Regions from separate parts of the Desulfitobacterium hafniense DCB-2 genome, predicted to be linked through region 2. Evidence: riboswitches for the same ligand, from Rfam matches in the RefSeq annotation. Region 2 holds a riboswitch; each other region holds the start of a gene.
The links. Region 2 has a riboswitch for molybdenum cofactor ahead of DHAF_RS08470 (fibronectin type III domain-containing protein). Riboswitches for the same ligand answer to the same signal wherever they lie in the genome.
Positions count from the first base shown of each region.

Region 1: another riboswitch for molybdenum cofactor. It lies ahead of DHAF_RS11030 (Crp/Fnr family transcriptional regulator); the one in region 2 lies ahead of DHAF_RS08470 (fibronectin type III domain-containing protein).
Region 3: another riboswitch for molybdenum cofactor. It lies ahead of DHAF_RS21255 (heterodisulfide reductase-related iron-sulfur binding cluster); the one in region 2 lies ahead of DHAF_RS08470 (fibronectin type III domain-containing protein).

Region 1 covers NC_011830.1:2,396,959-2,404,039, forward strand. The annotation lists gene DHAF_RS11015 (DUF3102 domain-containing protein) at 1-261, shown strand, start outside; gene DHAF_RS11020 (class I SAM-dependent methyltransferase) at 265-909, opposite strand; gene DHAF_RS11025 (translation factor GTPase family protein) at 1,165-3,813, shown strand; molybdenum cofactor riboswitch at 4,053-4,184, shown strand; gene DHAF_RS11030 (Crp/Fnr family transcriptional regulator) at 4,317-5,039, shown strand; gene DHAF_RS11035 (FecCD family ABC transporter permease) at 5,046-6,086, shown strand; gene DHAF_RS11040 (ABC transporter ATP-binding protein) at 6,083-6,862, shown strand; gene DHAF_RS11045 (DUF364 domain-containing protein) at 6,911-7,081, shown strand, end outside.
Region 2 covers NC_011830.1:1,806,982-1,814,062, reverse strand. The annotation lists gene DHAF_RS08475 (cell wall-binding repeat-containing protein) at 1-2,390, opposite strand, end outside; gene DHAF_RS08470 (fibronectin type III domain-containing protein) at 2,541-3,824, opposite strand; molybdenum cofactor riboswitch at 3,940-4,069, opposite strand; gene DHAF_RS08465 (helix-turn-helix domain-containing protein) at 4,442-5,557, shown strand; gene DHAF_RS08455 (Hsp20/alpha crystallin family protein) at 6,197-6,652, shown strand; gene DHAF_RS08450 (ABC transporter permease) at 6,702-7,081, opposite strand, start outside.
Region 3 covers NC_011830.1:4,503,540-4,510,620, reverse strand. The annotation lists gene DHAF_RS21280 (GTP-binding protein) at 1-99, shown strand, start outside; gene DHAF_RS21275 (ATP-binding cassette domain-containing protein) at 86-1,117, shown strand; gene DHAF_RS21270 (DUF364 domain-containing protein) at 1,150-1,905, shown strand; gene DHAF_RS21265 (class I SAM-dependent methyltransferase) at 1,921-2,619, shown strand; gene DHAF_RS21260 (nucleoside-triphosphatase) at 2,620-3,138, shown strand; molybdenum cofactor riboswitch at 3,217-3,349, shown strand; gene DHAF_RS21255 (heterodisulfide reductase-related iron-sulfur binding cluster) at 3,430-3,879, shown strand; gene DHAF_RS21250 (DUF2325 domain-containing protein) at 3,881-4,186, shown strand; gene glyQ (glycine--tRNA ligase subunit alpha) at 4,582-5,472, shown strand; gene glyS (glycine--tRNA ligase subunit beta) at 5,474-7,081, shown strand, end outside.

The DNA.
Region 1 (7,081 bases), 590 kb from region 2:
AATGCCGCCATGCCGACGCATAACCTCAAAACAGAAATAGATCCCAATGCTCCAGCTAAATATGTGGAGCGTTGTGACACCTGCTGTAAAACCATTAGCACCGCCTTTTTTGACCTGACCACAGCCCTTACCAATCTGCATTATCTTGACGGGAATCTGAAAGAGCAAAAAAGAAAAGAGGCTCAGAAGCTGCTTGAGACAATTGCCGAGACGATTAAGGTGTGGCCGCCCCCGAAAAAGCCTCTGAAGGTTATCCGCTGATTGTCAGCGGCTTTTGGTCAAAACAGCCCGGAAACAGTTTAAGTCATATCCGGTGATAGCATCAGCAGGGAGGGTGAAATCCACGGAACCATAAAAGGATAGTCCTTGCTGCTGGATCTCAGTTTGCAGTAGGGTCAGGTTAATTACAGGGTAATCAAAGGTCAGGATAATGAGACCATCTTGTTTTAATATACGCTTGAATTCCTGCAGTGCTGACCGAAGGGTAGGAAGATCAAGATGTTCCAAAACCGAAATACAGAATATTGTATCGAACATGCTTTCAGAGTAGGGTAGTTGAGCCAGGTTTGCCTGACTAAAGTGAATACGTTCAAAATATCCGGGGTGGATGGCTTGAGCAGCTTCATAGCCCAGGTCAGCCGTGATTTCCTGAATGATCGATCCAGGATGAAGAATGCGTTCATCGATATCACAGGCGTAGACATGGGCACAATTTTCGGATAAGAAAAACTTAAAAGGGTGGCTGATACCACAGGCGGCATCGAGCACGGTTGCTTCCGGTTCGGCAAAGGATGCCGCCCAGGCATATTCATAAAACCGGCTCCACCATGTTGAACGCAGTTTGAAAATCATGGAGTCAGTTTGAGCATCGGAGGTAGTAATAAACCTGGAAGTATACTTGTCATTCATCTGCCGTAGGCTCCTTTCAACGAGGTGATTACGAATTCACTAATATTCGTATGCTTATTGATTCAGGAAAGTGCCTGCATGCCGATTGCCACGCAAACAGCGTCCAAACCTCTAAATCCCCATAAGCCTTGAAGTTTAGCATAGCCTCTCTTTGAAACTTCCCCCAAATATTAGCGACTAATAGACAATTTATTTAATTCCCGCTTGCTGTTATTATATAGATAACACTATGGACAGCGAAGGGTATAAATATAGATGAAAAAATTGGTCATTGGCCTATGTGCCCATGTGGACGCGGGCAAGACAACCCTATCGGAAAGTATGCTTTACTTGAGCGGTGCCATTCGCAAAATGGGCCGAGTGGATAATAAAGACGCTCATCTGGATACCTTCGAACTGGAACGGGCCCGAGGGATTACCATCTTTTCCAAACAGGCCCTACTGGAAGTGGCTCATACTCAAATCACTTTATTGGATACCCCCGGTCATGTGGATTTTTCCCTGGAGATGGAAAGAACCCTCCAGGTGCTGGATTATGCCGTTTTGGTGATCAACGGGGCCGATGGGGTACAGGGTCATACCAGAACCTTATGGCACTTGCTGGATATTTATCAGACACCGGTCTTTTTATTCATCAATAAAATGGATCAGGTGGGCACAGACAGAGAAAAGCTGATCAATGAATTAAAAAGCCAACTCAGCGACGGCTGCATTGACTTTGGACAACCTGAATCCACTGATTTTTATGATCAATTGGCCATGTGTGATGAAATGCTGCTGGACGCCTATGTGGATACGGGACATATTGAGCTTCCCCTGATCAGGGAAGGGATTAGGAAGCGTAAAGTGTACCCCTGCTTTTTCGGTTCCGCTTTAAAGCTGGAGGGTGTAGAGGAATTGCTTCAGGGTATTGTGGACTATGCTCATCTGCCGGCCTATCCGGAAAGCTTTGGGGCTAAAGTATTCAAAATAGGCAGGGACGAACAGGGCAATCGCCTTACCTATCTGAAGATCACCGGCGGAAGGCTCAAGGTAAGGGAGAGTTTAAGCAATGGTGTATGGGAAGAAAAGGTTAACCAGATTCGCATCTATTCCGGGAAGAAATTCGAGGCAGTCAATGAAGTGGAAGCCGGTTCGGTCTGTGCGGTAACAGGGCTTACGCTAACCAAACCGGGAGAAGGCTTAGGCACAGAGACCGCCGCCCACTCCCCTTTATTGGAACCCGTATTGGCTTATCAGATGATCCTTCCGGAAGGCTGTGATCCCCGGGTGATGATGCCTAAGCTGCGCCAGCTGGAGGAAGAGGATCCGGGCCTGCAGGTGGTCTGGGACGAAGAGCTCAGGGAGATCCAGGTGCAGATGATGGGTGAGGTCCAGCTGGAAATCCTGCAAAGCCTGATCCGGAGCCGGTTTGGCCTGGAGGTGTCCTTCGGATCAGGGAGGATTGTTTATAAAGAAACCATTGGCAATGCTGTGGAAGGAGTAGGGCATTTTGAACCCTTGCGGCATTATGCGGAGGTCCACCTATTAATGGAGCCGGGTGAGCGGGGAAGCGGCCTTCAGTTCGGAGCGCAATGCAGTGAGGATAGCTTAAGCAAAAGCTGGCAAAGACTCGTTTTATCTCATCTGGAAGAAAAAGTTCATAAGGGTGTTCTCACAGGGTCACCGATTACCGATCTAAAAATCACTTTAGTGTCAGGCCGGGCCCATACCAAGCATACAGACGGCGGCGACTTCAGAGAGGCCACCTACCGCGCGGTGCGTCAGGGGTTAATGGAAGCGGAGTCCATCCTGTTGGAGCCTTATTATGCTTTTCAGCTGGAATTGCCGGAAAAAATGGTGGGACGGGCCATGAACGATGTGGAAAAAATGCATGGAACCTGCCAGCTTGCCCGGATAGAAGGGGAGCGGGCAACTCTTACCGGCAGTGCCCCCGTGGCGACAATGAGAAACTATCAGCAGGAGGTCATGGCTTACAGCAAAGGTCTGGGCAGGCTTTTTTGCAGCCTGAAGGGTTATGAACCCTGCCATAATCCGGATGAGGTCATAGCTATGGCCGGGTACGACCCGGAAAGGGATGTGGATAATCCTGCCGATTCCGTATTTTGTGCCCAGGGTTCCGGCTATTTGGTCCCCTGGTATCAAGTCAAGGAATATATGCATGTGGAAAGCTATTTCGCCAAAGAGAGTGAATTCATAGATGCAGAGTCTCATCTGCAGATACCCTATGCCGAGGAAAGGTGGATCGACCCGGAGGAGATCGACAGGATCCTCAACCAGACCTATTATGCCAACCAAGGCAAAAAATCCCTTTGGCAGAAACGGAAAAAAGCTGTGGAAAGCTATTATAGACCACCTGCCGATTTAAACAAACCTAAAGAAAGCCAGGAAGAATATCTTCTTGTGGACGGCTATAATATTATCTTTGACTGGCCGGAACTGAAAGAGCTTGCCCAGGATAATATGGATGGAGCCAGGATAAGGCTGCTTGATATCCTAAGCAATTATCAGGGGATTCGCAAGTGCCGGATTATCGTCGTCTTCGATGCTTATCGTGTTCAGGGGCATCCCGAGGAAGCCATCGATTATCATAATATCCTGATGGTCTATACCAAAGAAGCGCAAACCGCGGATCAATATATTGAAAGGTTTGCTTATGATCATCAGAAAAAGTATAAGATCACCGTGGCTACCTCCGATGGCCTGCAGCAGATCATTATCAGAGGGGCAGGGTGCGCCTTATTATCCGCCCGAGATTTGAAGGAAGAAGTCATAATGGCCAATAAACAGGTCATCGAGGCTTATCAGGCACAACAAACGCCGACCCGGCATTATCTGAAGGATGCCTTATCTGCCGAAAGCGAACAGCAGATGAAAGAGTTCCTTAAAAGAGAGAAGGATTAGCTCTCAATGCCCCTGCGCATCGCTAAATTTATTTTGCAATATATTTAGGGATGCAGGGGTATTTGCTGGAAATCTGTTGGAAATGCAACCGACATGGACCGGGAGTTGTGTTATACTTGCTTATATCAGAGAATATTGTGTTGAGTTTGTTAGCTTTATAACCATTCCTGTTATAATTATTTATGTTATGAGCGGTTGTGTCATAATCCATTGAATAGAGACCCAACAGAATAGTGAAATCTTTCGAATCGTTTCCCGCTAAAGCCATGCTATGCGGGGGCGATCTGAGCAAAGGCTCACAGGGTCGGCATAGAAATGTACCGGCCTCCCGCAAAGGGGTATCCTGTCTGGGATGCCTCAGGAAAGAAAGGTGCAAAGACCCAGAATGATGGGATTTTAGGCGCATTTTCGATTGTGAGCGAAAGTGCGCTTTTGCTATTGTTTTTGCTTTTGGTAACCAAGGGTTCCGTAGAGGCCTTAGAGGAGAAGAAGGGGGAAAAAGGATGGCAGACTGTCTTTCCGCAATGCGTTCGGTGGAATTTCTGAGTCATTTTTCCGATGATGAGCTCCAGGAGATTGGCAAATGCCTGCTGACCAGGGTGCAGAGGTACAAAAAGGGTGAAAAAGTTTTTGAGGCGGGTCAACCCGCTGTTTCCATGGGCGTTATTCTGCAGGGAAGGGTGTATATCGAGGATGATGATGCTTTCGGGAACAGGAGCATTCTGGCGGAACTGCACCAGGGGGATACCATGGCCGGCAGCTGTGTCTGTGCCCAAAGGCCCAGTTATCTCACCTCCTTTATCGCCGCGGAGCCGTCGGAGATTCTATTGCTGAATTGCGGAACGATCTATACGAACTGCAATAAAAGCTGCAGTATTCGCGGCAAGATGCTGGAAAATCTCCTGAAAATTATTGCGGCGGAGGCGGTCACTCAGAGCCGCAAACTCAAATGCTTATCACAACGGAGTATCAGGGGAAAATTGCTGGCTTTTTTCTCTTACTGTGTTCAGGAAAAGGGAGAAAACAGCTTCACTATCCGTTTTTCCAGACAGGAATTGGCGGATTTTCTTTGTTTAAACCGCAGTGCCATGTCCAAAGAGCTGGGCAAGATGCGGGATGACGGTCTGCTGCGCTTTGACCGGAACTATTTTGAGATGCTGTCTTGCGAAGTCAAAAGGGAATCACCGGCACAGGATAAGATGACTACTTTTTTGAAAGCTATTTGATGTGGGGTGCTGATCATCGAATTGAAGGGAACCAATAATCAGCCTTGGCAGCTGGGTGCCATTCTGGGGACCGGTGTTTTGACCGTTGCCTTAAGCCTGACCGCTCTTTGCCTGGGCCGATATGAATTGTCCATAATTGATGTGGTGAAAATACTGCTTTCCGCCTTTGGGGATTTGCAGCAGACCTGGACCGACGCCATGGCGGATGTGGTCTTTCAGGTGCGGTTGCCGCGGGTTTTCGCCGCTTTATTAGTAGGAGCCGGTCTTTCCATTTCCGGGACAACCTATCAGGGAATATTCAAAAATCCCCTGGTCTCTCCCGATCTTTTGGGGGTGTCCTCCGGCGCTTGTGTGGGAGCGGCCTTGGCCATCTTAAACGGCCTGGATGCAGGGGGAATTCAGATCTGTGCCCTCCTGGGCGGGCTGCTGGCCGTGGCCATTACCACAACCATTCCCAAGTTGCTGAGAAACAGCTCCAACTTAATTCTTGTGCTGGCGGGAATTATTGTCGCCGGCTTTATGAGCTCCGCTCTAGGATTGCTGAAATATGTGGCAGACCCGGAAACCCAGCTGCCGGAGATCGTTTTCTGGCAAATGGGCAGCTTGGCCACCACCTCCATGGGTGACGTCATGATGATTGTGCCGGCGATGCTGATCAGCATGGCCTTATTGATAGCCGTACGGTGGCGCATCAATATTCTCTCTCTAGGAGATGAAGAGGCCGGTTCCTTAGGGATTAATATCAGGGTGATCCGCGGCCTGGCCATTGTCTGTTCCACCATCACTACGGCTTGTGCGGTATGCATCAGCGGTACTGTAGGCTGGATTGGCCTGGTTGTTCCCCATCTCTGCCGTATGCTGGTTGGGCCGGATAATACCCGGGTCATTCCCTTATCCATCTTCGTGGGAGCCTCATTTATGCTGGTGGTCGATACGGTTGCCCGCACTGTGACCAGCGGTGAAATCCCCCTGAGCATTCTCACCGGATTCATCGGTGCACCTCTCTACGGTTGGCTATTATTTAAGCAGAGGATGAAAATAAAATGAACAGCTTATTGGAAGTCAATCAGGCAGCCTTCGCTTACCCTGGCGGCAAGACTGTGTTCAAAGATGTTAACTTTACGATCTCCCCGGGGCAGATACTGTCCATTATCGGGCCTAACGGTGCCGGCAAATCGACGCTGCTGAACTGTATCGCCGGGTTTAATACCTTGAATCGGGGCAGTATCCGCATCGAAGGGATACCTTTGCCGAAAATGAACCGCAAAGCCATAGCCCGCTATATTGGCTATGTTCCCCAGATCCATAACCCGGCCTATGGTTATTCCATACGGGATTTTGTGGTGATGGGCCGTGCTCCTTATATCAGCACCTTCCGCATGCCGGGCCGGGAAGACTTCGCCAAAGCGGATGCGGCCATTGCGGCCATGGGGATTTCCCATCTGGCTCAGCGGCCATACACCGATGTGAGCGGAGGGGAGCGGCAGCAGGCCACCATTGCCCGGGTGATTGTGCAGGAGCCCCAAATCATTATGCTGGACGAACCCACTTCAGCCCTGGACTTTGGCAACCAATTAAGAACTGTCCGGATGATTAAGGAATTGGCGGAACGGGGCTATGCCATCATCATGACCACCCATAACCCCGACCAGGCCATGATGCTGGAAGGGCTGGTGGGAATCTTGGAGAAAAACGGGCGTTTTTCAGTGGGCAAAGCCCAGGAAATAATCAATGAAGAGACCTTGACCGAATTGTATCAAACCGAGGTCAAGATTCCCTATGTTGAACAGATTTCCCGCAATGCTTGTCTGGCCCGCTTATAAACTGAGAAACTTCTGGAGGAGAATCGATCAGCTTGAAGGGAGTTCATTATGGAGAAAGCATACTTGCAAATTCTGGACTTATACAGGCAGGAGGGATTAAAGCCGGGCAGATTAACCCAACTGGGCTACTTCCCTAAATGGACGGTAGCTATGGGGGATAATGGGCAAATCGGAAGGGCCTTTCATTTTGACGGCGAGCATGCGGTCTACCCATTGCGC
Region 2 (7,081 bases):
GCACCAGCGTTCCAGTAAGGCTTCGTCAAAGACTCCGCTGCGGTGGTAAATTCAAAGATATATGCAATATCCGTCAGGCTGCCGTTGTTGAATTCAAACCCTTTGGCGATTTCTATCACATAGGTGGTAGATGGCTTCAATGCCAAACTCTGGAGTTTGAGACCCAGTGGAGAGTGTCCTCCGATCTGCTCAAAATACCAGTCCGTCATTTCCAGCCAACCAGTCCCGCCAGAATGGACAACTGTCCCGATATTGGGCAGCTCAACCTCTTTGAGCGTGTCTTTTTCAAGAAGCTTTACTTTACCGCTTCCATCTGCCCCGGTACCATTCAGGTTTTTATCAAAGCTTCTAAAGAAACCATTGGTCAGATATAAGATGAGATGGACATCGTCATAGTCTACCGGCTCTACAAACCGATATTTCATCGTCATCGCTGCTGAATCATAGGTGATCTCGTTAGCTACCGGCGCAAAATCCACCACACCGTTGCTAATCTGGACAAGTTTATTGTCCACCGGCTGATCTATAAAGTTCTCCAAAACTCTGCCGTCAGTAGAACGCACTTGTTCCTGACCGCCAATGGTATAACTCAGAGTAACATCTTGGGGAGTGCTCATGGTATTTGCCAGCGCATTCCATTGAGATAGAGTCAAGATGATTTGATTTGGAGTGTCACCAAGATTGACAGCAGCTATAGCGGCCTCCACCCCATTAACCTTAGCCCGGAACTGAGCCGCTAGTCCTGAGACGTCCTCCACCGGCCCATCGAATTCAAGCACGATGTTCTTGCCAATTCTATCTGTAACAGTGCTTGTGATCTGAAGCGGTGTAACCGCCACCCCGGTCACAGGCAACGTGAGCTTATTGCTTGTAACATTGTTTACACTGACCTGAACTTCAATATCTCCTGCATTGGAAACAGTCAGGGTATGATCACTGATGTAAGCATTGGCTGTATTGGTAATGGACCATTCCGCATCCAGTCCTGTCACATCAAAAGGCTGATCATCCTCCCCCACCCCCGCGATGGTCAGATCATTAAGATCATAGGTTACGGGAATTCCACTGTAGTTCAGGGCAGGAGCACCGCTTATGGTAAGGGTTTTCAGTTCCGGTGTGGGGTCAAGACGCATATAGAGAATCCGGCTGTTGCCATCAGCGATATAAAGATTGCCCCTATCATCCCAGGCCAATCCATGCGCTGTAAATACAGAGGATTTAAGGCTGTCATTAGCAGGCGCTGTAGGAGTGTTTTTATCGGCAACTATGGCCAATTGACCGGAACTGTCGATTGTATAGATATAACCGCTGCCGCATAAATAGAGAGTCCCAGCATGAAAGCCCAGCCAGTGTGTGCCTGGAATCTTAGAGTCTTCAGCTGGTCCGGGAGTAGGATCGCCATTGGTTTCCTTTCCGGCAATGGTGGTAATAATCCCTTGCGGATCGACCTTGCGTATCCGCCTATTCCCACTATCACTGATATACATATTCCCTGCGCCATCAAAAGCAAGAGCGTTTGGTGTCTTAAGCTGTGCCGCAGTTGCCGGACCGCCGTCACCTGAATAGCCTGTTGAAGTTCCCGCCACCGTATAGAGCTTATTGGCTTCCATTGCAGTGGCAATTCCATACAAAGCCTCTTCCGCCCCATAATCTCTTGCCGGAATTATCCCAATTCTAGCACCATTGATAATATAGAGATTGCCCGCGTTGTCCATGGCAATATCTTTGGGTTGTATACTTACCGCATTGAGGTCGGCACCATCATCCCAATTAGATGATGTGGATGACCCGGTCCCGGCAAGGGTATAGATATTCCCCGCCACCAGATCCGCACCATGTTCTATTCCCCATAATGGACCATGCTGAGCCGGTATGATGCGCACGCTGTTTTTATCCGCAAGGTATAAATTGCCCGCCGGGTCAAACATGGTTTTGACAGTCCCATTTATGGTAGCGGCGCCCGCCGGTCCACCGTCACCGCTGGAAGAAGCCGTTCCATTTCCCACCACAGTATGAATATAGTTTTTCTTAACATCGATACCGTACAAGGTACCGTCCTGAGCCGGAATCACCCTGATCCGGTTGTCAGTTGGAATATACAGATTCCCGGCATCATCAAAATTGAGGCCGCCATTGGGGATTCTAATTGTGGCATCTTTGGCAGGGCCATTATCCCCTAATTCCCCTGTCGCTTTTTTGGTCCCCGCTACAGTAGCGATTTCTCCCACGCCAATTCCAGGGAAACTCAATAAAGGAGCCGGCTGCGCAGCTGCCGCATACACCCTTGCCGAAGGAAATGTGCCCCAAAGGCTGAATACCATAATCAATAAAGTAAACCAGGCAACAGCTTTCCGCTTATAGACTTTTGCTGGAGACCACTTTGAATTCATCTCTTTTATCCCCTTATTTCTAAATATCAATCATCATCCACTTTGTTTATAGCTACTCTGGCCTGTCCTAATCTGCTTAAAAGGAAAGTTTCCCCGAAGTTAACCGAGGAAACTTTCCAGTTTTTTGGCCACCTTACGGAGAGAAATTAGTTATTTGGCCGCTCCTGATCCGGCCCAGGAGAATCCTACTGAACCCGCAGCATTGACCGGCACAACACGCACATAATAGGTTCTGTTGGAAACAAGGCCGGTTAAAGTTGTCGAATCACCGATAACACCGCTATCTGCTAAGCTGTACACTGCCGTCAGCGGGTCAGCATAAACTGTTGAATCGGCAATATACACATCAAAAGTATCGGTATACGGAGTAATGTTGCTATAATCCCAGGCAACATCCAGTTCCCCAGAAGATGTACCTGCCACAGCTGTCGGGATATTATCCAGCCACCCTGGCAGATCATCGCTCACTGTAGTAAAAGAAAGCGATCCTGGGGTACTGAAGGTATTGCTGCTCACATCGGTAAAGCTGGGCAACGTCAGGCTGTAGCTGTGGCTGGCATCATCGGCCCGGTTATAGACAGGATTGGTGTTGCCGTTCACCGTCTCAGGAAAGAAAAACGTAGTTTGGGCTGCATTGGCATGAGGGGTATAACATTCCGCATTGGCGGTTGCCGACCCGTTAATCGTTGGATCCTGGACCACGGCAGGACTGCCCATAAGATCCGTCCGGACATAGTTGCTGCTCAGGTCAGACAGGAATGTTGAAAGTGACGAAGAGTCGATAGGCCTGTCAAAAACAACCCCCAGATTGGATTCATAGCTCCAGTCCGTCCCAGCAGCCGGACCGCCGAAGAAGGTCACGACGGGAGCCACATTGCTGTAACCTCCAAGTGAGTCAGGTGTTCTGAAGGTGAAGGTAAAGCCCACCCTGTCGGTATAGTTGCCCAGGGTTTTTCCGGGGCCGCTTCCTGAGCCGCCACCGCCGGCACCTTGGGCATCAGCCAAAGTGGCGGCATTGATGACCACATCATACAAGGTATCGTCTGCCAAAGCGGAAGCGAAGCTCAGGGTAACCGTGCTGCCATTGGTCAGACCCGAATCGGTCACACCGCTTGCATTACTGCCCACCTGTAAATTGGTGTAAGTGAAAGAAGCCGGCGTATAAGGAGAGTTGTGCAGCTTAACCTGAAACTGTCCCCCTGTCACCTGGCTGGAGGCTAAGGATTTATTGAAATAGAGATTCAAGGTTGCCGTACCGCCGGTTTTGGTATATTCATACCCGTTAAAATCCAAGGACTTATTGCCCGTACCGGAGCCTGTGCCGTTGTAATTCAGCGCGAAGGCTGAAGGAACAAAGGAAGCGATCATCAAAACCGCCACCATGAGAACTGAAAAAAACTGCGTTCTTTTACGGCTTAAGAATTCTTTCATCATAATTTACCCTCCTTTAAAATCAGAGCAGGAGCACTCCACCGGGTCCTACTGATAGGCTTATCCCCGTCATTATCAAACACCAATCTTACTCTTCTTCCTGCTTCACCTTGATTGCAAAGCACTTTTCTTCCCTCCTTTTCAAACGTGAAGGCCTATCCGTTTCCAGACACACCCTGAGGACTTTCGTCCTGGCCGGCAACCGTAGAATTCCCTTAGGTCTCACCAGCTTGGAGATATATTATATTGGTGCCTGAACCTTATGTATTAGGCATATATTATATATGCCTTTAGTCAAAATCATTATAACACAATATAACCAAATTGAAAGTACTTTTTATTAGCTTTCAAGATGGTTTATATTAGTTTATGTAGATTTTTATCCCCTTTCTTTTCCTAAAACAATAGAAAAAGAGTTTTTTACTTGTCATGTTGGCATAAATACAATATGACTTTAGGCATTATTTGCTATAGCACCGGCTTTCAAAACAGCTGTTGTGCACTATTTCTATTACAAGTTCTGGTTCATTTTGATGGGAGCGATATTTCTTTTCAGGAGCTCAAGCCTTGATGATTGCTGCAATTCATGGCATAATATCCCATAGGAGGTGAGCCACCAAGTGGATTTTGGCAGTCACTTAAGACAACTAAGAGAGAATCATATGCTTTCAACCTCCAGGTTATCTAAGCTATCCGGCTTAAGCCAATCCTTTATCTTCAGGATCGAGTCTGGAGAAAAACAACCGACCCTGGAAACCCTGCGCAAGTTGGCCCAAGGGTTGGGCATCAGCCTGGGAGAGCTGCTCGGTGAGGAAATGCTGAGCGAGCCTCAATCACCAAAAATCAGCCGGATTATCGGTAATATACGAAAACTCCCCGTTGAGCAGGTGGATGCCCTTGATTTATTTTTGGCTTCCCTTTCTTCCAGTTACGCCGTGGGGGAAAACCCGCTGACAGTACAGGCCATTAATCTCAAAAATTCTGCCGGGGACGGCTTTGAAATGGAGGTAGTCTTTTCTTCCAATGTCTCGGCTATTATGGAGCATAGAATCCCTGACGGCACAAACCGAAATATGGCAGGATTCCATCTCTATGACGGTGAGATGAAGGAGATTCCGATTGAAATTATTTCGGGAAGCAAGAAAATGCTGGGGCAAAGGGCGGAAAGAATCTTCGTGATCAAACCCAAAATCCGGCTTACGGACGGAAGATTTTATAAGCTAACCATATCTAAGCTGCTGCAGGCTAATAATTATAAGTACTTGAAAGAAAACCACACCATATTGTTTACGACACGGGAGATTGTCGATATCACTCCATATAATAAGAAGCTATGCAGCCCTTATCTTTCCTTGGCCCTGGAGAAAAGCAATATCAATTCCGGTGACGAAAATATCCCGGTTAATACCGAAATCAGACTGACTTTTTCCAATAATGTGATTACGAAAGCAGTGCGCGATAATAACCTGCATTGCTTTTCTTTGCGCAGCAGCAAAAACCAGATTGTAGAGATCGATGTCATCATGGGGGACCCCGATGATAATTCCGATAAGAAAAAGGAGATTGTGATCCGTCCCCAACAGCACCTACTGGCAAATACTCTTTATATCCTGACCATTTCCGAAAACCTGCAGGGGGGCAATCAGAAGCTGCTGGGAAGGGATAAAGCGATTATCTTCACTACCGATGAGACCGGCGCCGCTACTGCCGGACAGGGCGGGGTAGGGATTGCCTAGACTTATCTACATCTACCCCAAGATAACACCATCAAAGCAGATTTTAAAAAGAGCCCCTCATCGCAGAATTAGACTACGATGAGAGGCTCTTTATTGTAATCCTCCAGCAGTGCATTTACGTTTAGAGCGTCACACAAAAACAAACATATCTGCCTACCCTCTCCCAACTTCCCTATGGTGTATTGCAAAAAAAGAGGGCTCTTTCCTTTTACTGAACAACACTTTCGCATGCCCTCAAATGGTGCGTCAATGCACCATTTGAACTCCCTTCCCCATTTCACCGATTCTTCTCGCTCCTGGCAAAGAAGAAGGTGCCATGATATGAATTCAACTTATCCATTTGAGCTCCTAAAAATGGTTGAAAGTTTTAAAAAAGCAGCGATTTTCTGTGATCGATAAAACTATTTCAGGCTAAAAGGGCAAGATAAAAAAATATAGTCAAAGAAGGTCAAAACCCCGCCTTGAACCTCCTGCAGAAAAGTTATATAAATAAATTGTAAAGGTCAGTTTTGGTCAGTCAACATAAGCGAACTCAAGGAGGTGGCGCTGTATGTTTTAGTTAAATTATAAGGCTTTGGAGCCTTGCTTACCCTTACCATTGCTTAAATTCAAGTAAAAGTACAGACGGAGGTGTTGTTTATGTTTGATTTAGTCCCCTTTGAAGGAAGAAATTCAGGTTTGCCAAGGAAATCCCGCAATCTCTTTGACATTGACAGCATTTTCGAAAACTTTTTTAATGATACTCTATTCCCAGCCTTTTACAACCAAAGCGGTCAAATGCGGGTGGACGTCAGGGAAAATGAGAAGGAATTCATTGTCGAAGCCGAACTTCCCGGTGTGAACAAAGAGGAAATCCAGATTGACTGCACTGAGGATAGGCTTACTATAACCGTCCAGAAGACCGAAAGTACGGAAGAACAGAAGGATAACTATATCAGGAAAGAAAGAAAAGCCAGCTCCATGGCCAGGTCATTTGCCATAGCCAATATCAGACATGAGGAAATAACGGCTAAATATGAAAACGGCCTGCTTACCGTTACCTTGCCTAAGCATGAAAAGACTGCGCCCAAAGGCAAAAAAATTGATATCCAGTAGTTCCCCTTTAAAAAGAGCGCCGGACTTCCCCGGCGCTCTTTTTCCTCCACTATTCTGTTCCCGCTTTTAAAGCCTCACTCATGGAAACCGCGTGTACCTTCCTGGCACACAGCAGTTTGCTAAGCTGATAAGTCAGCATGATCGCCCCAAAGCAAACAACCACATACAGCGGATTAATAACCGTCGGCAGCACCAGATTGATCATCCCGCCCACATAGCCGTAGATGGCACCCATGGAAGCCGCCATGACCGGAATGCCGATCAGAAATCCGGCCACGATCACCAAGGTCGAACTGTTCAGGATCAGAGCATTGATCTCGCGGCGCCGGTAGCCAAAAATCTTAAACAACGAGATGGTATTCTTATTCTCCTCAATCATGAGGGAGGTTACCAGATAGATGATAATCAAGCTCACCATACAGGCGATCA
Region 3 (7,081 bases), 2.6 Mb from region 2:
GCCGTCTGTTCCTACTGCACAGGTGAGACGAGGATTGGAGAGCCTTATCAGATGGGAATGATGAAGAAGATGGAGTTTGGCAATGATGAAAAGCAATGATTTTTTACACCTGGTCCATAACCAAAGCCTAAAGGATCTGCTTAAGGAGTATCCGATTGGAGCTGATTTCCTGACCAATTTGCGCTTGGGCGATATCAAGGCCGAACTGACCCTGCCGGAGGCATTGCAGGAAGCGGATGGGGAAATTCTCGCCGAGTTTGGCATGGACCCCTTCGGAGTAGTACAGGGTTTTTGTCAGTTTCTTGAAACCTTTTCCCTGCAGAAAGGTTCCCGTACGGTGATTTCTTTTCTGACCATCCACGGGGGATACAATAAGCTGAAAGAACCTGAGGACATCAACTTTACCATTTATCCCGGCGAGATTATCAGTATTGTCGGCCCAACCGGCTCAGGAAAGAGCCGGCTGCTCAATGATATCGAGTGTCTGGCTCAAGGAGATACGCCCACCGGCCGAGTGATCCGGATCAATGGCGAGGAACTGGATGATCTCCAGCGTTTTGAGATGGAAGGAAAACTGGTGGCTCAGCTGTCCCAGAACATGAACTTCGTCATGGATTTGACGGTTCGTGAGTTCTTGGAAATGCATGCCAAGAGCAGGCTGATTCCTCATGCGCAGGATGTAATTGGCCGATGTTTTCAATGTGCCAATGATCTGGCGGGAGAAAAATTTTCCGAGGAGACGAAAGTAACCCAACTCAGCGGCGGACAATCCCGGGCCTTGATGATCGCCGACACAGCGTTTATCAGCGAGTCTCCTATCGTTTTGATTGACGAAATAGAGAACGCGGGGATAGATCGGAGGCAAGCCATCACCCTCTTGGCCCATCGGGAAAAGATCATCTTGATTTCCACCCATGATCCCCTCCTGGGCTTAAGCGCCGATAAACGGATTGTGATTAAGGACGGTGGAATCGCCAAAGTCATCCATACAACAGAGGAAGAAAGAGCCAGCCTCAAAACCATCGAAAAACTGGATAATGTCCTGGGGGAATTGAGAAACCGTCTGCGCTTGGGAGAGATGATTGACCAGCTGCCGGATTGGGCGGCCATTGAGTAAGGATTAAACAATGAGGAAAAGAGGTGCGGAAGATGTGGGAGATCTATGACGCCATGATCAACGGGATTCCTGAAGATTTTTTGGTGGATGAGCTGGTCTGCGGAACGACCCATTCCGTGATTCGCAGCGGGAACGGAGTGGGACTGGGCCCCAATCGTCCCTTTGAAACAAGAATGCCGATGCTCACCCAAAATTTGCTGGGCCTGCCCCTGCGGGTGGCAGCAGGCTGTGTCAAGTCCTGGAATTATGTAGAGGCTTCTATCGGATTGGCGGCGATCAACGCTTATTACAATAATCCTCAAGTAGCCAGAGAACATGGTGTAATTTTCTCCGATGCCAAAAGGGTCGAGGACCGCATGAACGACCCCTTTATCATGTCTCAGAATGAAGTGAAAGGCAAAAAGGTTGGGGTGGTGGGTCATTTCCCCCATTTGGAAAGCCTTCTGGAGCCGATCTGCGATCTTTCTATTCTGGAGTGGAGTCCGGAGGAAGGGGACTATCCCCTGCCGGCCAGTGAATTTATCCTGCCGGAGTGTGACTATGTCTATATCACTTGCGCTTCGGTAGTGGATAAGACGCTGCCCAGGCTTCTGGAATTGTCAAGGAACGCCCGGCGGATCACGTTGGTTGGCCCGGGGACCCCGCTGGCTCCTGTACTTTTTGAGCATGGGCTTCAAGAGCTTTCGGGCTTTATGGTTAAAGATAATGCCCGGGCTTTTCGAATCGTAGCCGGGGCCGAGAAAGTGAAGATATATTCCGCGGGACAGAAGGTGACCATAAAAAAATAAGCAAGGGGGAGCAGGATGAATTTCGAATGGAATGAAAATACGGTGAGATGGTATCAGGACGCAGAAAGGTACACCGGGTTTTTCAAGAATATTGCTGAGTTGGTAGGGCCTAAAGTGGCGGAGCACTCTTCTTTATGTGATATTGGCTGCGGCATAGGACTGGTGGATTTAGAGCTGAGCAAAACCATTGACAGTATTACCTGCATAGATAGGCATCCTTATGCCATTGAGATACTTAAACAAAGAATTCAGGCCGAAAATATCAGGAACATCACTCCTTTGCTGATGGATTGCAACGCCATCGAGGCGGGGTGGGATGTTATCTTAATCAGCTTCTTCGGCAGCCGCGAGTTGGAACAATTTTTGCCCCGCTGTAAAAAACTCATCGCTGTGGTGGGCAGAAAGAGCCAGACAGAGCTCTATCCGGAAAAGTATCGGAAATTCCAGAAAAACACCTCTGAAGAGGTAGAGGGAAATTTAAACAGCAAGGGAATAGCTTATTCCCTAACCGAAACGGCTTTTGAATTTGGCCAGCCCTTTCGGTCGGAGGAAGATGCCCGGGATTTTATCAGGACCCAATCCCATGATATCAACCCCGGAGATTTGGCAGGTTTTCTGGCGGAACGCCTTGTGGCAACAGGTAAAGAGGACTTTCCCCTCTATCTGCCGCGCCAAAAGGCTGTAGGAATATTTGAAATCGAAGGGAGGCTGTAAATGCACATCTTTTTGACCGGGGAGATCCAAGTGGGCAAAAGTACCATCGTCGATAAAGCACTGGCTCTTTGCCAGGTAACCTACGCAGGATTCAGAACCTACTTTGGCCCGGACAGAGGTTCTCCCAACCGGCGGCTTTATCTGGCTGCAGCCTCGGGAGAGAAGGTCTATCAGGAAGAAAACAGTGTGGTTCATTTTTCTGAAAATAGTCCCCCCCAAGTCTTTACAGAGCGGTTTGATGGGTATGGGGCAGAACTCGTTCGCTGTGCCGGAAACCAGGCTCAACTTATCGTGATGGATGAATGCGGCAGCCTGGAACGGGAGGCTCTTGTCTTTCAGCAGGAGATCTTAGCAGCCATAGAAGGTCCGGTTCCGATTCTTGGCGTGATCAAGCAGGCCAGCAGCGGCTGGACGGATCGGATAAGATGTCATCCCAAGGTAAAGCTGGTTTCCGTGTGCCGGGAAAACCGGGATGCGCTCCCTCACATCATCGCCTTGTATTTGCAGCAGTGTTTATAATGATTAAAACCAATCTGATCAAAACCTATTGAAACATAACTAAACCCAATATATAATAAGAATAGTGATTGAGAAAAATTTCATAATGATCTCCGAGCCGGAGCAACCTAAAGAGTCATCCATGGTTGGTCGGCCAGGGCTGTACGCCCTCGGGGTATATCCAGAAATGGCTATGCCTTCACGTTTGAGAAGGAGGTGGATTCCCAATATGTTGGGTTTACTAGAGGTTCCACTTTCGTTAAAGTGGAACCTTTTAACGTTTAAAGATCGGTTGGACTGGAGCCCGCCAACATGGAGAAAGAAGGTTGGTCAACAATGGGATTGAATTGTATGAAAATGATGGGGATACCGACTTTTGCGGAAAGACCCGATGCCGAATATTTGTTTTTTCCCGGATGTAATCCCTTTGCTGACAGGTCAAAAGGGGAATGGAATATGGTCTGTATGCAGTTGCTTAGGGATAGAAAAATTGATTTTGCCGTTCTGGGTAAAGATCAGTGGTGTTGTGGGGATAAAGCCTGCCAATTGGGCTATGGAGAGCTTTCGGGTTTAATAAGCCAAAGAAATATCACTGCTTGGCAGGAGTTGAAAATAAAGAAGATCGTAACAAGTTGTCCCCGCTGTTTTTATAACTTCCAGCATAAATATCGCCGGTATGGCGGAAACTTCGAAGTTATCCTGCTTTCTAGGCCTTGTGATGAGAAACTGAGTATCCAGACTTTACAGGAAGGGGTTTGGTAAAATGAAGTTAGCGATCATAGGCGGATATAATTTTGAGCGGCACAGCAAATCCATGGGCAAGCTGAAAAATATCGAACTGCGCTTCCACGACGGCGTGCCCAAAAAAAACAACAAAAAGGTATTGGAAAACCTCATCAAGGACACAGATTGTGTGATTATCGTGCAAATGGTCTGTTCCCATTCCAGCATGTGGGATGCCAAAGATGTGGCCAGAAAATATAATAAGAAGATCTATTATTCCCAGGCAAAGGGGCTTGCCTCAGTGCTGACTATGATTGAAAAAGAGCATGGGATTAGGACAGCTTAGTTTGACAAAAGAACCAAATCATACTATAATTATTTCCAAATTGAATCCTATGGTGTAATGATAAGAGGAAGATTCGGGTATCCCTTAAGAGAGTTTGGCAGGGTGGAAACCAGACGGGTAAGCGGATCAGGGCACTTGGAGCACGTTTTAAAGAAGGAGGATTTCCTTGAGAGCTGCCTTTTCAGGAGTTTGGGAACCAGGCGGCTTATATGGAGATCAAGCAGGGTGGAACCGCGGGAAGGATACTCTCGTCCCTGTAGCGAAAGCTACGGGACGGGAGTTTTTTGCATTACAGGAAGCACAAAGACAACCAGGCAGTCGCCTTTGCCAGCCAAGTTTTCTTTAATGTCCCGGTAGCTCAAGAGATTAGGTAGTAAAAAATAGGGAGGTTAACCATGAAATTTCAGGACATGATCCTTTCCCTGAATCAATTTTGGGGAGAACAAGGGTGCATCATTGCTCAGCCTTATGATATGGAAAAAGGCGCCGGAACCTTTAATCCCAACACCTTCTTGCGTGCCCTGGGGCCTGAACCGTGGAAAGTGGCTTATATTGAGCCTTCCCGCCGTCCTACGGATGGACGCTATGGAGAAAACCCCAACCGTTTACAGCATTATTTTCAATACCAGGTTATTATTAAGCCTTCGCCGGATAATATTCAGGAGCTCTATCTGCAAAGCCTGGAACGTTTGGGAGTTAACCCCAAAGAACATGATATTCGCTTTGTGGAAGACAACTGGGAGTCGCCGACCCTGGGGGCCTGGGGGTTAGGTTGGGAAGTTTGGCTGGATGGCATGGAGGTCACTCAGTTCACCTACTTCCAACAATGCGGGGGGATTGACTGCAAACCGGTCTGTGCCGAGATCACCTACGGTCTCGAGCGTTTGGCCATGTATATTCAAAATAAAGAGAGTGTCTATGATATTGAGTATGTAGGAGATATCACTTACGGCGATATCTACCTCCAAAACGAGATCGATTATTCTCATTACAATTTTGAAGCCGCCGATGTGGAAGCCCTGCAAACCTGGTTTGAAATGTATGAGAAGGAAGCCATTCGGATCGTGGAGAAAGGATTGGTCCTTCCTGCTTATGATTATGTCCTGAAATGCTCCCATACCTTCAACCTTCTCGATGCCCGGGGAGCCATCAGTGTGACTGAGCGGACGGGCTATATCGCCCGGGTCCGCAATTTGGCCCGTCTTTGCGCTCAGGCCTATGTGGAGCAGCGTGAAAGATTAGGCTACCCCCTACTCAAAGAACAGTCCGGAAAGGAGGCCGAATAAGATGGCTAAGGATTTTCTCTTAGAGATCGGCACAGAAGAGATCCCGGCGAAATTTGCCCCGGGAGTGCTGAACCAACTTCGGGAACAAGCCCAGAAATACTGCCAGGAGCTGCGTCTGGATTATCAAGACCTGAAAGTTTACACTACACCCCGGCGTTTTGCCGTGCTTATTCAAGGCCTGGCCGAAAAACAAACGGATTTTACAGCAGAGGTCAAAGGGCCTGCCGTCAAAGCGGCCTATGATGCGGAGGGAAACCCTACTAAGGCTGCTCAAGGCTTTGCCCGGGGGCAAGGGGTGGAGCCCAAGGATCTTTTCGTTCAGGAATTAAACGGTGTGTCCTATGTCTATGCCCGGAAATTTGAGCTGGGCCAGCCTACCTTGCAATTATTGCCCAAGCTTTGCACCGATTTGATCACCGGACTGCATTTTCCCAAGCCCATGCGCTGGGCCGACCTGGAGTTCCGCTTTGCCCGCCCCATTCGCTGGATCGTTGCCTTATTTGGCAGTGAGGTCATCCCCTTTGAGTTTGTGGGGCTGGCATCGGGAAAAGCCTCCCGGGGGCATCGTACCTTAGGCGGACCTGTAACTTTGGATAGCCCGGCGGACTATGAAAAACAAATGCTCCAGGCCTTTGTCATGGTGGACCCGGAGCAGCGCCGGCAATCCGTCTGGGAGCAAATCCATGCCCTCGCCGCTAAAGTGGGGGGAGATGTGGAGAAGGATGACGATCTTCTGGATGAAGTAACCCATATCATCGAATACCCTACCGCTCTGCTCGGTGAAGTGGCTCCGAATTATATGCATCTGCCGGAACCGGTGATCACCACTCCCATGAAAGAGCATCAGCGTTATTTCCCTGTACGGGATAAGGAAGGCAAGCTGCTTCCCTATTTCATTACCGTACGCAATGGGGATGATTATGCCCTGGCGAAGGTCAAGGCCGGGAATGAGAAAGTTCTCAAAGCCCGTTTGGAAGATGCGGCCTTCTATTATCGTGAAGACCAAAAAACACCTCTTGCTGAGCTGGTCGAAAAGCTGGATAAAGTCACCTACCATGAGAAATTAGGCAGTGTCCGCCAGCGGGTGGAGCGGATTCGGACCCTGGCCCGGGGGATAGCAGCTCGATTGGGGATGGAGAGCGAAAAGCAGGACTTGGTTGAGCGGACGGCACTGCTGGCCAAAGCGGATCTGGTGACGTTGATGGTCTATGATTTCCCGGAGCTTCAAGGGATTATGGGAGCGGATTATGCCCGCATGGTTGGTGAAAAGCCCGAAGTGTGCACAGGGATTCTCGAACATTATCAACCTCGTTTCGCCGGGGATGAATTGCCGCAATCCTACACCGGGCAAATCGTCAGTGTTGCCGATAAGCTGGATGCTATTGTGGGTGCCTTTGGCATCGGGATTCAGCCTACCGGGTCTCAGGATCCCTATGCCTTAAGACGCCAGGCTCAAGGGGTCGTAGGGATCATTCTGGAAGCAGGCTGGGATATCTCTTTGGAACAGCTGATTGCTGCTTCTTATGTGAACTTTGCCGAGCAAGGAATCAGTCTGCTTCCTTTAGCCGATCTGCAAAGTGCTCTCCAGGATTTCTTCCAGCAGCGGCTG